Regions from separate parts of the Comamonas sp. CMM03 genome, predicted to be linked through region 2. Evidence: predicted binding sites of a transcription regulator. Region 2 holds the regulator's gene; the other holds the start of a gene.

Region 1 (5,782 bases), 230 kb from region 2:
ACTGCACGGCATTTGGGCATATTTTTTCCAAAGCTTGCACCACACCGCCCTGCGGCAGGAAGTGCACACTCAGCCGCCAGGGCCGCCGCCCCTGCATTCCAGGCGACCGCCATGGCATCTTGATCAAACAATGATTTACAAGGCTTTGCACCTGCCAGGCCCTGGCGGCCCGTGCAAAACCTGAACGGCCTTCGTTGGCACGTCATGGTTGCGTGCCTTCCTGCCCAGTGCACCACAGAGCCCAGGTTGGTGGGCCAGCCCCACGGTGGCGGCTATCTCGCCCGGTTCCTGGGCACACGGCACCTCCATGGGCTTGCGCACGGAAAAGCGGCCCCTGGCTGACTCGGGCATTTCACGCCATCTCTGGCCGCACACAGACTTCCTCCGCTGTGATGGCTGCGTGGCAGACCCCGGCGATGTGCCTGGACTTTTCCCTGCTAGCACCCAGGCGTGCTGGAACTGCCCGCCAGCAAGCTCACCAGATCAACCTCGCGTTCGGCCACCGCACCATGGATCACCCGCTGCTCCAGCTCGTCCAGGTGGGCCATGGCCACGGCCAACGCCTTATCGCGTGCACCGCCCAGCAAGGCGTTGATGATCTCCTGGTGCTCGCGGGGCGCACATGCGGTCGCGGCCACACTGTCAAACAAGGCCTTGTACAACTCCGTCGTGCGCACCAGGCGTTGCATGTACGACAGCAACTCATCGCTGCCCGCCATGTGTGCCAGCACCAGATGGAACTCACCGGCCAGCCGGATAGAGTCGGCGCGGCGCCCCTCCTCCATCGCCTGGTATTCCGCTTGTACATGGCGCTGCAGCGCCTCTGTCTGCACCGCGTTCAACTGGCCGCACAGGCTGGTGACCAGGCCTGCTTCAACAATGCGCCGTGCGCGGTAGATGCTGCGCATCTCCTCGACCGTCGGGTTGGGCACAAAGGCCCCCCGGTTGTGCTCCAGCACCAGTCGCTTTTCAGCCCCCAAGCGGGTGAACACCTTGCGTACGGCACCACGGGTGCAACCCAGCGCCTCAGCCAGCGCCCGCTCGCGCAACGGCGTACCGGGACGCAGCTTGCCACTCAGCAGCGCCCGCGAAACCGCCTCATAGACACGTTCGTCCACACTGACTGTGCCGTCGGCTACAGGCTCTTCGCTGGGGATATGGGGAGCAAGGCGGCGGGAAGAGGCGGACATGGACAACACACAGACAACAGGCTTGAAATCTTAGCGGCACGGGCACCCCGCATTCAAGTCAGGCAGCTCGCTGTCGCCAAGCATCAGGGTTTACGCGCAATACCGGCACAAATATGGGTCGCATCCGAAATTTTGGTTAACCAAAATATAGAATTTGATTAACCATTGCACTGAACCCGCTCATGCAAATGGGGGGTGACATGCCATATCAGCGGACGTTCTGCGTCGCCAGCCGGGCACTTGTCGGCCTGAGTCTTTTCTCTGCTCTCTAGAAAGTTTTCACCCATGGCGCAACTTCCCGCTTTTCCGCTCCAAGCCCTGGCGGCCCTGTCGCTGGCCGGTGCATCCGCCCTTGCTCACGCCGCGTGGCCTGACCGCCCCATCTCCCTGGTAGTGGGTTTCACTGCTGGCGGATCGGCCGACACGCTGGCGCGCACCATCGCCGAGCCGCTGGCCCGCCGCCTGGGCGTGCCGGTGATTGTGGACAACGTGGCCGGCGCTGGCGGCACCATCGCCACGCAGCGCGTGGTGCGCGCCAAACCGGACGGCAACACCATCATCCTGGCGTCCAACAGCGAAATCGTGCTGGCCCGCCACTTCAACAACGCCATTGCCTACGATGGCACCCAGGACCTGCGCCCGGTCACGCTGGTGGGCGTCATGCCCATGGTGCTGGTCGCCGGTCCCAAGGTGCCTGTCACCTCGGTCGAGGCCATGCTCGCGCGTGCCAAGACCCAGGCAGGTGCCGACACCTTTGCATCCTCCGGCATCGGCACGGCCTTGCACATTGCCGGTGAAATGCTGAACCAGCAGGCCAAGGTGTCGATACAGCACGTGCCCTACAAGGGCGGCGTCCCCATGCTGACCGACATCATCGGCGGCAATGTGGATTACGGCTACTTCATGGTGCCTTCGGTGCTGGCCTACCTCAAAGAGGGCAAGGTCAAGCCGCTGGGCACCACCTCGAAGACCAACTGCGAAGTCCTGCAGGGCATCCCCGCCATGTCGGCGAGCAAGGCCTTGCCCAACTATGACTTTGGCGTGTGGACCGGTATCTTCGCCCCCAAGGGGGTAGCGGACACGGTGGTGACACGCCTGAACACCGAGATCAATGCGGTGATGCGCGAACCCCAGGTCCTCAGAATGCTCGACCAGGCATGCATTGGCCAATCGGGCGGTACGCCCGCTGACTTCGCCAAGCTGATCCAGACAGACGCCCAAAAGATGCGCCAGATCGCGACGCCCGACATCGGCGCCGTGCGATAGGCTCCATCACCACAGGAAACATTCCACGTGAGCACTTCCAGCCTTTTTCTGCAGAACGTTCGCCCCATGGGCGGGCCAGCCTGCGACCTGTTGATCGAGCAAGGCCGTATCGCGGCCATGGGCACCTCGCTGCCCCTCCCGGAAGGAGCTGAGCGCATCGATGGCGGGGGTCAGCTGCTGCTGCCCGGCCTGGTCGAATCCCACACCCACCTGGACAAGACACTCTGGGGTCAGGACTGGTACGTCAACGAGGTGGGCAACCAATTGGTCGACAAGATCAACAACGAGCGCGCCTACCGTGCCCAGGCCCGGCACGACAGCGCGCGCCAGTCGCTGCGCATGGCACGCGAGTTTCTCGCGTTGGGCACCACGCGCATCCGCAGTCACGCCGACGTGGATACGGACATTGGCACCCGGCATGTGGCGGGCCTGCTGCAGACCCGCGCGGACATGGCGCCCTGGCAGGATATTCAGGTGGTGGCGTTCCCGCAATCGGGCCTGCTGCAGCGCAAAGGCACGGCACAGCTGCTGGATGAGTCCCTGGCCATGGGGGCCGACGTGCTGGGCGGCCTGGACCCCTGTGCCATCGACCTGGACCCGGCACAGTCGCTGAACGTGCTGTTCGAGATCGCCGAGCGCCACAACAAGCCGCTCGACATCCACCTGCACGAGCCCGGTGACATGGGAGCCTTCTCGCTCCAGCTGATTTTGGACCGCACCGAAGCCCACGGACTGCACAACAAGGTGGTTATCAGCCACGGCTTCTGTCTGGGCGATGTGAGCGATGCCCAGCGCAGCGCGCTGCTGGCGCGCATGGCCAGGTTGGGCGTGTCGCTGGTCACCAGTGCGCCGCCTTCGCGCAGCGTCCCGCCGCTGGGCGCCTGCCAACGCGCGGGCGTGCCCATGGCCGGCGGTAATGACGGTATCCGTGACACCTGGTCGCCCTACGGCCGCCCTGACATGCTGGAACGCGCCATGTTCATCGGCATGCGCTACAACTTGCGCCGCGACGATGAAGTGGAACAAGCCCTGCACTGCGTCACCCACGCAGGAGCCGAGGTCTGTGGCTTTGCCGACTATGGCCTCACACCCGGAAGCCGGGCCGACCTGGTGCTGGTGCCCGCGCAAACGCCCGCCCATGCCGTAGCCGCCCGCCCCGTCCGCTCGCTGGTCATTGCCCACGGTCGGATCGTGGCCCGCGAAGGCAGATTGCTGCTGGAATAACCGCAACAAGAAGCGCTTAATCCGCTTACGAGTTTCTGGGACTTCCACACTCATATATCGTGCAGCAATAGCAAGCGCTCGCATCCATTCAAAACCCTCTGGCAGACAGACCTCCCCGGTCTATCTGTGGCGCAGCGGAGGCTGGCGTTGACAAGACCGCCAGCAGCCCCAGGGCAGGAAACGCCGGCACAGACGGCCAGATGTGATAGCGGTTCGCGGCAGGGGTTGGGACGGATGGCGCCCCGCCACACGGCATGTGGGCATATTTTTTCCAGGGGTTTCACCATAACGCCCTGCGGCAGGAAGCGCACACTCAGCCGCCAGGGCCGCCGCCCCGGCATTCCAGCTGCCCGCCATGAAATCTTGATAAAACAATGATTTACAAGACTTTATACGCGCCACGCACTGGCGCCTTCCAAATCCAGTACAAACCCTGTGACGGTGTACGAAGCCTGCGACAACTTGTCACGAACCCTGGCCCTACATCGCGGGAACTTATGCCTTAGCACTCAGTCATAGAGAGTGCTAATATGGATTTATGGAAGAAAGGATCAATGCAATGACTACACAGACGGGCACCCTCACGGCTGCGACGGCTCTGGCACCTGCGAATCCTTGGGCTCTGGTGCCGCCGCTGGGCAATCTGGATGCTTACATCTCCGCTGTAAACCGCCTGCCCATGCTCACTCAAGAGGAGGAGCAGGACTATGCGCGCAAACTCAAAGAACACAACGATCTGGATGCCGCCGGGCGCCTGATCATGTCCCATCTGCGCCTGGTGGTTTCCATCTCGCGCCAGTACATGGGCTACGGCCTGCCCCACAGCGACCTGATCCAGGAAGGCAATGTGGGCCTGATGAAGGCGGTCAAGCGTTTCGACCCCGACCAGAACGTGCGTCTGGTCAGCTACGCCATGCACTGGATCAAGGCCGAGATCCACGAGTACATCCTGAAGAACTGGCGCATGGTGAAGGTGGCCACCACCAAGGCCCAGCGCAAGCTGTTCTTCAACCTGCGCTCGATGAAGCAGGAGCTCAAGGCCGATGCCGCCATTGAAACCGGCGACAACACCTTCCGCGACACCCTGACCGCACAGGAGATCGACTCCGTCGCCGCTAAGCTGAATGTGAAGCGCGAGGAAGTGATGGAGATGGAAACCCGCCTGTCGGGGGGTGACGTGCTGCTGGACCCTTCGCCCAGCGACGATGATGACAAGGCTTTCGGCCCCATCTCCTACCTGACCGACGGCGCCCACGAGCCCACGGCCATGATCGAATCGCGCCAGCGCGATGTGATGGCCACCGACGGCATTGCCCAGGCGCTGGAAGCGCTGGACGACCGCAGCCGCCACATTGTGGAAGAGCGCTGGCTGAAGGTGAACGATGACGGCTCCGGCGGCATGACGCTGCATGAGCTGGCAGCCGTGTACGGCGTGAGCGCCGAACGCATCCGCCAGATCGAAGTGGCCGCCATGAAGAAAATGAAGAAGGCGCTGGCCGAGTTTGCATAAACCTGGCCCAAACCGCACAGTGCCACACAGGCACTGTGCCCATGGCTGCCCTGCAGCCTCCTGAAACCCGGATAATTTCCGGGTTTTTTATTGCCTGCCGTCACCGCCATCCGCGCAGGCAGCTATCACTTTTGCATTGGGAGAAGCCATGACCGAATCCACCCGCTCCACGCTGTACCGCCGCAGCCTGATGAGCCTGGCCTGCGCGGCCGCCCTGGGCTGCAGCGTGGGCGCGGTCCAGGCCGAGCAGTGGCCCAGCAAGCCCCTGCACCTGATCGTGGGCTTCCCTGCGGGCTCCTCCCCTGATCTGACGGCCCGGGCGCTGGCCGAACCGCTGGAAAAAGCCCTGGGCCAGACCATCATTGTGGAAAACAAGGTGGGCGCGGGCGGCAACATCGCCGCCGAAGCCGTGGCCAAGGCCACGGACGGCCACACGTTCAGCGTGATGATCAACGGCAATATGACCATTGCCAAGCTGCTGAACCCCGCTGTGCGCTACGACCCGGTGAAGGACCTGCAGCCCGTCAGCCTGATCGGCGTGGCGCCGCTGGTGCTGGCGGCACCGGCCAACGCCCCGGAAGGCAAGGCCTTC
Region 2 (5,782 bases):
CAGGGCAATCCGCAGGACTATCCGGTCAAGACGCGCAAGACCAAGCGCAGCACGCAGGCCTGGTGGTTGCTGGTGTTGCGGGACGCCGCAGGCCACACCTGGCTGCAGCGCCGCCCGTCCAGCGGCATCTGGGCCGGCCTGTATGCCCAGCCCGCATGGGAAGCTGCCGTGGATGGGGTGGATGCGGCCATCGCCGGGCTGGGGGCTGTGCAGTCCCGCCAGGATCTGCCGGCCGTGCTGCATGTGCTGACCCACCGCGATCTGTTCCTGCATCCGGTGGTGGTACAGCTGGCAGGGGATCGCCCTGCGGTGGCTGGTGACTGGGCTGCGGGCGGCGCGTGGTTCAGCCCGGAGGCATGGCCCGGTCTGGGGTTGCCGGCGCCGGTGCGGCGCTTGCTGGAAAGCCTGGAATAAGCCGGAGCGGTGTACGGTGGGTGGCGTGCACGCCGCTGCACGCGACCTGCTGTACCCATTCTCAGTGGCGGCGCTGGTCCATTTCGCGGTGGCGGCGCAGGGTGGTCCACTGGCCCAGGTAATGGTTGGCCAGTTGCTCCACCAGATAGACCGAGCGGTGCTGGCCGCCGGTGCAGCCAATGGCCACCGTCACATAGCTGCGGTGGTTCTGGTTCAGCATATCCAGCCAGTGGTCCAGAAACTGGATGATGTGGGCCTGCATGCGCTGCACATCGGGTGACTGGCGCAGGTAGTCCATCACGGGCTGGTCCATGCCGGTCAGGGGGCGCAGCTCCTGCTCATAGTAGGGGTTGGGCAGCATGCGGACGTCAAACACATAGTCGGCATCCACCGGCAGGCCGTGCTTGAAGCCAAAGGACTGGAACACCAGCGTCATCTGCCCCGGCGGGACCGAAATCAGGCTCTTCACATAGCTTTGCAGCTGGGCGGAGCGCAGATTGCTGGTGTCGATCACGTGCGCGCTCTCGCGCAGCGGGCCCAGCAGTTCGCGTTCGTCCTCGATGGTTTGCACCAGGGCCAGGCGTGCGCCGTCCGTGTCCTGGCGCGAGAGCGGGTGGCGGCGGCGGGTTTCGGAAAAGCGGCGCACCAGCGTGCCGGTGGAGGCGTCCAGAAAGATGGAATGCACCACGGCACCACGCGCCTTGAGGGCGGTCAGTTGCTCGGGCAGCAGCGGCAGGCCCTTGGGACTGCGCGCGTCCATGGCCACGGCCACCTTGTGCCCATAGCGGCTGGGCTCCAGCTGGGTCAGCGGGCCCAGCAGCTCGGGCGGGAGGTTGTCCACGCAGTAATAGCCCGCATCTTCCAGTGCGTGCAGGGCAACGGACTTTCCGGAGCCGGACATGCCGGTGATGAGTACAACTTCCAGGGCCATAGCGCGATACGTCTCCTTACAGCGCTCCACTATAGGCGATCAGCCCACATGGGCCTGGGCCAGCATTTCCCGGGCATGTGCCAGCGTGGTGTCGGACAGGCGCTCGCCCCCCAGCATGCGGGCCACTTCCTGGACCCGGGCCTGCTGCTGCACGGGGGTGACCGAGCTGGTGGTGGCGCTCTTGTCGCGCCGCTTGCTGACCACATAGTGCTGGTCGGCGCAGGCGGCGACCTGGGGCAGGTGGGTGACGGCCAACACCTGGCGGTCGCGGCCCAGGGCGCGCATCAGCTTGCCCACGGTCTCGGCCACGGCGCCGCCTACGCCGGAGTCCACCTCGTCAAAAATCAGGGTGCCGGCCTGGCCCAGCTGGCTGGTGGTGACGGCAATCGCCAGCGACAGCCGGGAAAGCTCGCCGCCCGAAGCCACTTTGCCAATCGGGCGCGGTGTGGCGCCCGGGTGACCGGCCACCAGAAACTGCACGCCATCCAGGCCGCTGGGTGTGGGTTCTTCCAGCTTGTCCAGCTGCACGGCGAATTTGCCGCCCTGCATGCCCAGGCCCTGCATGGCCTGGGTGATGGCGCGCGAGAGCTTGGGCGCGGCCTTGGCGCGCTGCAGCGACAGGGCGCGTGCGGCGGCCTGGTAGGCCTCGTGTGCCTGCTGTTCCAGCTGGCGCAGCCGGCCCACATCGACCACGGCATCCAGCTGGCGCAGTTCGTCGCGCCAGGATTGCAGCAGACCGGGCAGCTCTTGCGGCGTGCGCTTGTAGCGGCGGGCCAGCTGCATCCACAGCGTCAGGCGGCTGTCCAGTTCTGCCAGGCGTTCGGGGTCCAGCTCGGTGCGGCGCAGATAGCTGTGCAGGCTGTGGCGGGCATCGTTGACCTGGGCCAGGCTGGAGGCCAGCACATCCGCAATCGCCAGGAATTCGGGCTCCAGGTGTTCCTGGTGCTGGAGCGTGCTGTGGGCGCGGGTCAAGGGGCTGGTGATGCCTGTTTCATCGTCTTCCAGCAGATGCAGTGTGCCCAGGGCGGTTTCCAGCAGGCTCTGAGCGTGGGACAGGCGGGTGTGCTGGGTGTTCAGCTCTTCCCATTCATCGGTGCCGGGGCTGAGTTTGTCCAGCTCGCCAATCTGCCACTGCAGGCGTTCACGTTCGCGCTGCAGCGTGTCCTGGGCGGCCAGGGCATGTTCCAGGTTCTTGTGCGCGGCACGCCAGGCGGTCCAGTGGGCGCGCAGCGATTGGGTGTCCACGCCGGCGTAGGCGTCCAGCAGCTCGCGCACGGCTTCGGGCCGGGTCAGGCTTTGCCAGGCGTGCTGGCCGTGGATGTCCAGCAGCGCATCGCCCAGGTGGCGCAACTGGGTGGCTGTGGCCGGTGCGCCATTGATCCAGGCGCGGCTGCGGCCCTGGGCATCGATCACACGGCGCAGCAGCAGGCTGTCTTCCTGGGCAAAGCCGCCTTCGTCCAGCCACTGGGACAGGTGGGGCGGGCAGTCGAATTCGGCGGTGATGTCGGCCTGGGGCGTGCCTTCGCGCACCACGCCGACATCGGCACGGCTGCCCAGCACCAGCTGCAGAGCGTCGATCAGAATGGATTTGCCGGCGCCGGTTTCGCCCGTCAGCACCGTGAAGCCGGCGTGGAGGTCCAGGTCCAGCGCCTGCACGATGACAAAGTCGCGCAGTGCAATGCGTTTGAGGGCCATGGCTCAGGTGCCCCCTTCGTTCCAGCCCAGTTTCTTGCGCAGCGTGGCGTAGTAGTTCCAGCCCAGGGGATGCAGAAAACGGATGCCATGGAGCGCACGGCGCACATAGATGCGGTCTCCGTGGCGCAGCGAGGCCAGCGACTGCATATCGAAATTGGCGCTGATGTCGCGCCCGCCCACCACTTCGATCATGACTTCGCCCTGGTCGGGCAGCACGATGGGGCGGTTGGACAGGGTGTGGGGGGCAATGGGGGCCATCACCCAGGCGCCCACGGACGGGTGCAGCAGCGGACCGCCCACCGACAGCGCATAGGCGGTCGAGCCGGTAGGTGTGGCCACGATCAGGCCGTCGGCACGTTGGTTGGAGACGAAACGGCCATCCACCTCCACCCGCAACTCCACCATGCCCGAGGTGCTGCCCCGGTTGACCACCACATCGTTCATGGCCAGGGCCTCGAACACGCATTCATCGCCCCGCATCACGCGGGCTTCGATCAGCGGGCGGCTGTCTTCTTCGTAGCAGCCTTCCAGCATGGCTTGCAGCGTGGGCTGGAAGTTCTCATCCAGCGGGATGTCGGTGACAAAGCCCAGGCGCCCTTGGTTGATGCCGATCAGCGGCGTGCCGTAGCGTGACAGGTGGCGGCTGACGCCCAGCATGGTGCCGTCGCCGCCCATGACCAGGGCCAGATCGCAGGCTTGCCCCAGGGCGTCCACATCCAGACTGCGGTACTGTGCGGGCAGACCCATGTGCAAGGCGGTCTCGGCTTCCACAATCACTTCACAGCCCTGGGTGGTCAGAAAAGCTGCAATATCTTCCAGGGCCTGGCGCGGGCTGTCCTGGGGAAGGCCCGTGGGGGAAGCGACACGGTACTTTCCGATCAGGGCTACATGGCGAAACTTGGACGTCATAAGGGAAATTACATCATTAAAATCGTTCCATGCTCGATGATCGTTCCAAGTTGTTGTTGAAAGCGCTGGTCGAGCGCTACATTGCCGACGGCCAGCCTGTGGGGTCGCGCACGTTGTCGCGCGCCTCCGGCCTGGAACTGTCGCCGGCCACCATCCGCAATGTGATGGCGGATCTGGAGGAACTGGGCCTGATCGTCAGCCCCCACACCTCCGCAGGCCGCGTGCCCACCGCCAAGGGCTACCGGCTGTTTGTGGACACCATGCTGACCGTGAGCCGCGACATGCTGCCTGCGCAGGAACTGGTGCCCGAACAACCGCAGAAGGTGATTGCGAACGCCGCCAACATGCTGTCCAGCCTGTCGCAGTTTGTCGGCGTGGTGATGGCGCCGCGGCGCAGCTCGGTGTTCAAGCACATCGAGTTCGTGAAGCTGTCCGAGCGGCGGGTGCTGGTCATCATCGTGTCGCCGGAAGGCGATGTGCAGAACCGCGTCATCTTCACCGACCATGATTTCTCCGGCTCGCAACTGCTGGAAGCATCCAACTTCCTGAACGCGCACTACGCCGGTCTGGCCATCGAGCAGGTGCGCGAGCGCATGCAGTCCGAAGTGGAGCGCCTGCGCACCGAAGTGGCCAATCTGATGCAGGCGGCGGTCAATGTCAGCGCCGAGGCCATGAACCCCCAGCCCCAGGAGCAGGTCATCATCTCGGGCGAGCGCAATCTGCTGTCGGTGAGCGACTTCTCCAGCGACATGGGCAATCTGCGCAAGGCGTTCGACCTGTTCGAGCAAAAGACCCAGATCCTGCGGCTGCTCGATTTCTCCAGCCAGGCCGAAGGTGTGCGCATCTTCATTGGTGGAGAAAGCCAGGTCGTGCCTTTCGAAGAGCTGTCCGTGGTCAGCGCCCCTTACGAGGTCGATGGCCAGATTGTGGGCACGCTGGGCGTGATCGGCCCCACACGCATGCACTACGACCGGATGATCCAGATCGTGGACATCACCTCCAAGCTGGTCACCAATGCGCTGAGCAGCCGGCGCTAAGCCGTTACAATGCGTGCGCCCTGCCATGCGCCGGGCTGGCAAGGGGCGTTAGCTCAGTTGGTTAGAGCAGAGGACTCATAATCCTTTGGTCGCGGGTTCAAGTCCCTCACGCCCTACCAGTATTTATAAGGAAAGCCTGCTACCTAATTGGTAGCGGGCTTTTTTGATTTTGGAATCTGTAGGCACTTTTGAGGAACGCAGTTCAATGCCGAGTTCTGCGCTGCTGCCTTGAGTCCGCTGAGGTGCCCCTTAGTCCATTTCGTCCATACTTCGGCGCTGTTGCATAAATCAGCCCCAGGCCAGACTTCCCCAGCCCTAGACGTAGCTATGCCACAGCCACCGTCTGTGGGCAGCCCAGCTCCGTGAATCGATTGAGGATGGCGGCTCGGATGTGCAGCTCGTTGACCTGTCTCTCAAACGTGCGTGACATCACTCGTTCACCCAGTCGTTTGATGCAGTGCATCTTGGTTTCCACCAAGCTGCGCCGGTGGTAGCCACTCCAGTTCTTCCAGAGCTTGCGCCCGAGGCGCCTGCATGCGGCGATCGCCGCATTGCGATGTGCAGAGGCCTCGCCTTTGCGCATCCTGGCATTCTTTCTTGGGGGAATGATGGGCTTGGCATTGCGCCGCATGACAGCCGCATGCACGGGCTGGGTGTCATAAGCGCCATCGCCTGTCACCGTCAGAAGTGGCTCATCACCCGGCACTTGCTCCAGCAACTGCGGCAGCACGGCAGCGTCAGTGACGTTGTTGGAGGTGACACAGATAGCCCGCACCTGCAGCGTTTGTGCATCGAT

The links. The regulator HrcA, encoded in region 2, represses chaperone genes, less so after heat shock. The targets are predictions, from matches to a motif close to TTAGCACTCNNNNNNNNNGAGTGCTAA.
Region 1: rpoH (RNA polymerase sigma factor RpoH) is a predicted target of HrcA. The motif match lies at 4,183-4,209, and genes of this name have one in related genera.

The regions. Positions count from the first base shown of each region.
Region 1 covers NZ_JAHUXB010000002.1:274,117-279,898, forward strand. The annotation lists gene KW830_RS08025 (GntR family transcriptional regulator) at 438-1,190, opposite strand; gene KW830_RS08030 (tripartite tricarboxylate transporter substrate binding protein) at 1,476-2,456, shown strand; gene KW830_RS08035 (amidohydrolase family protein) at 2,484-3,680, shown strand; gene rpoH (RNA polymerase sigma factor RpoH) at 4,240-5,190, shown strand; gene KW830_RS08045 (tripartite tricarboxylate transporter substrate binding protein) at 5,339-5,782, shown strand, end outside.
Region 2 covers NZ_JAHUXB010000002.1:503,056-508,837, reverse strand. The annotation lists gene mutY (A/G-specific adenine glycosylase) at 1-414, shown strand, start outside; gene rapZ (RNase adapter RapZ) at 476-1,345, opposite strand; gene recN (DNA repair protein RecN) at 1,385-3,040, opposite strand; gene KW830_RS09165 (NAD kinase) at 3,044-3,949, opposite strand; gene hrcA (heat-inducible transcriptional repressor HrcA) at 3,979-4,986, shown strand; tRNA gene KW830_RS09155 (tRNA-Ile) at 5,029-5,105, shown strand; partial or broken gene KW830_RS09150 (IS5 family transposase) at 5,312-5,782, opposite strand, start outside.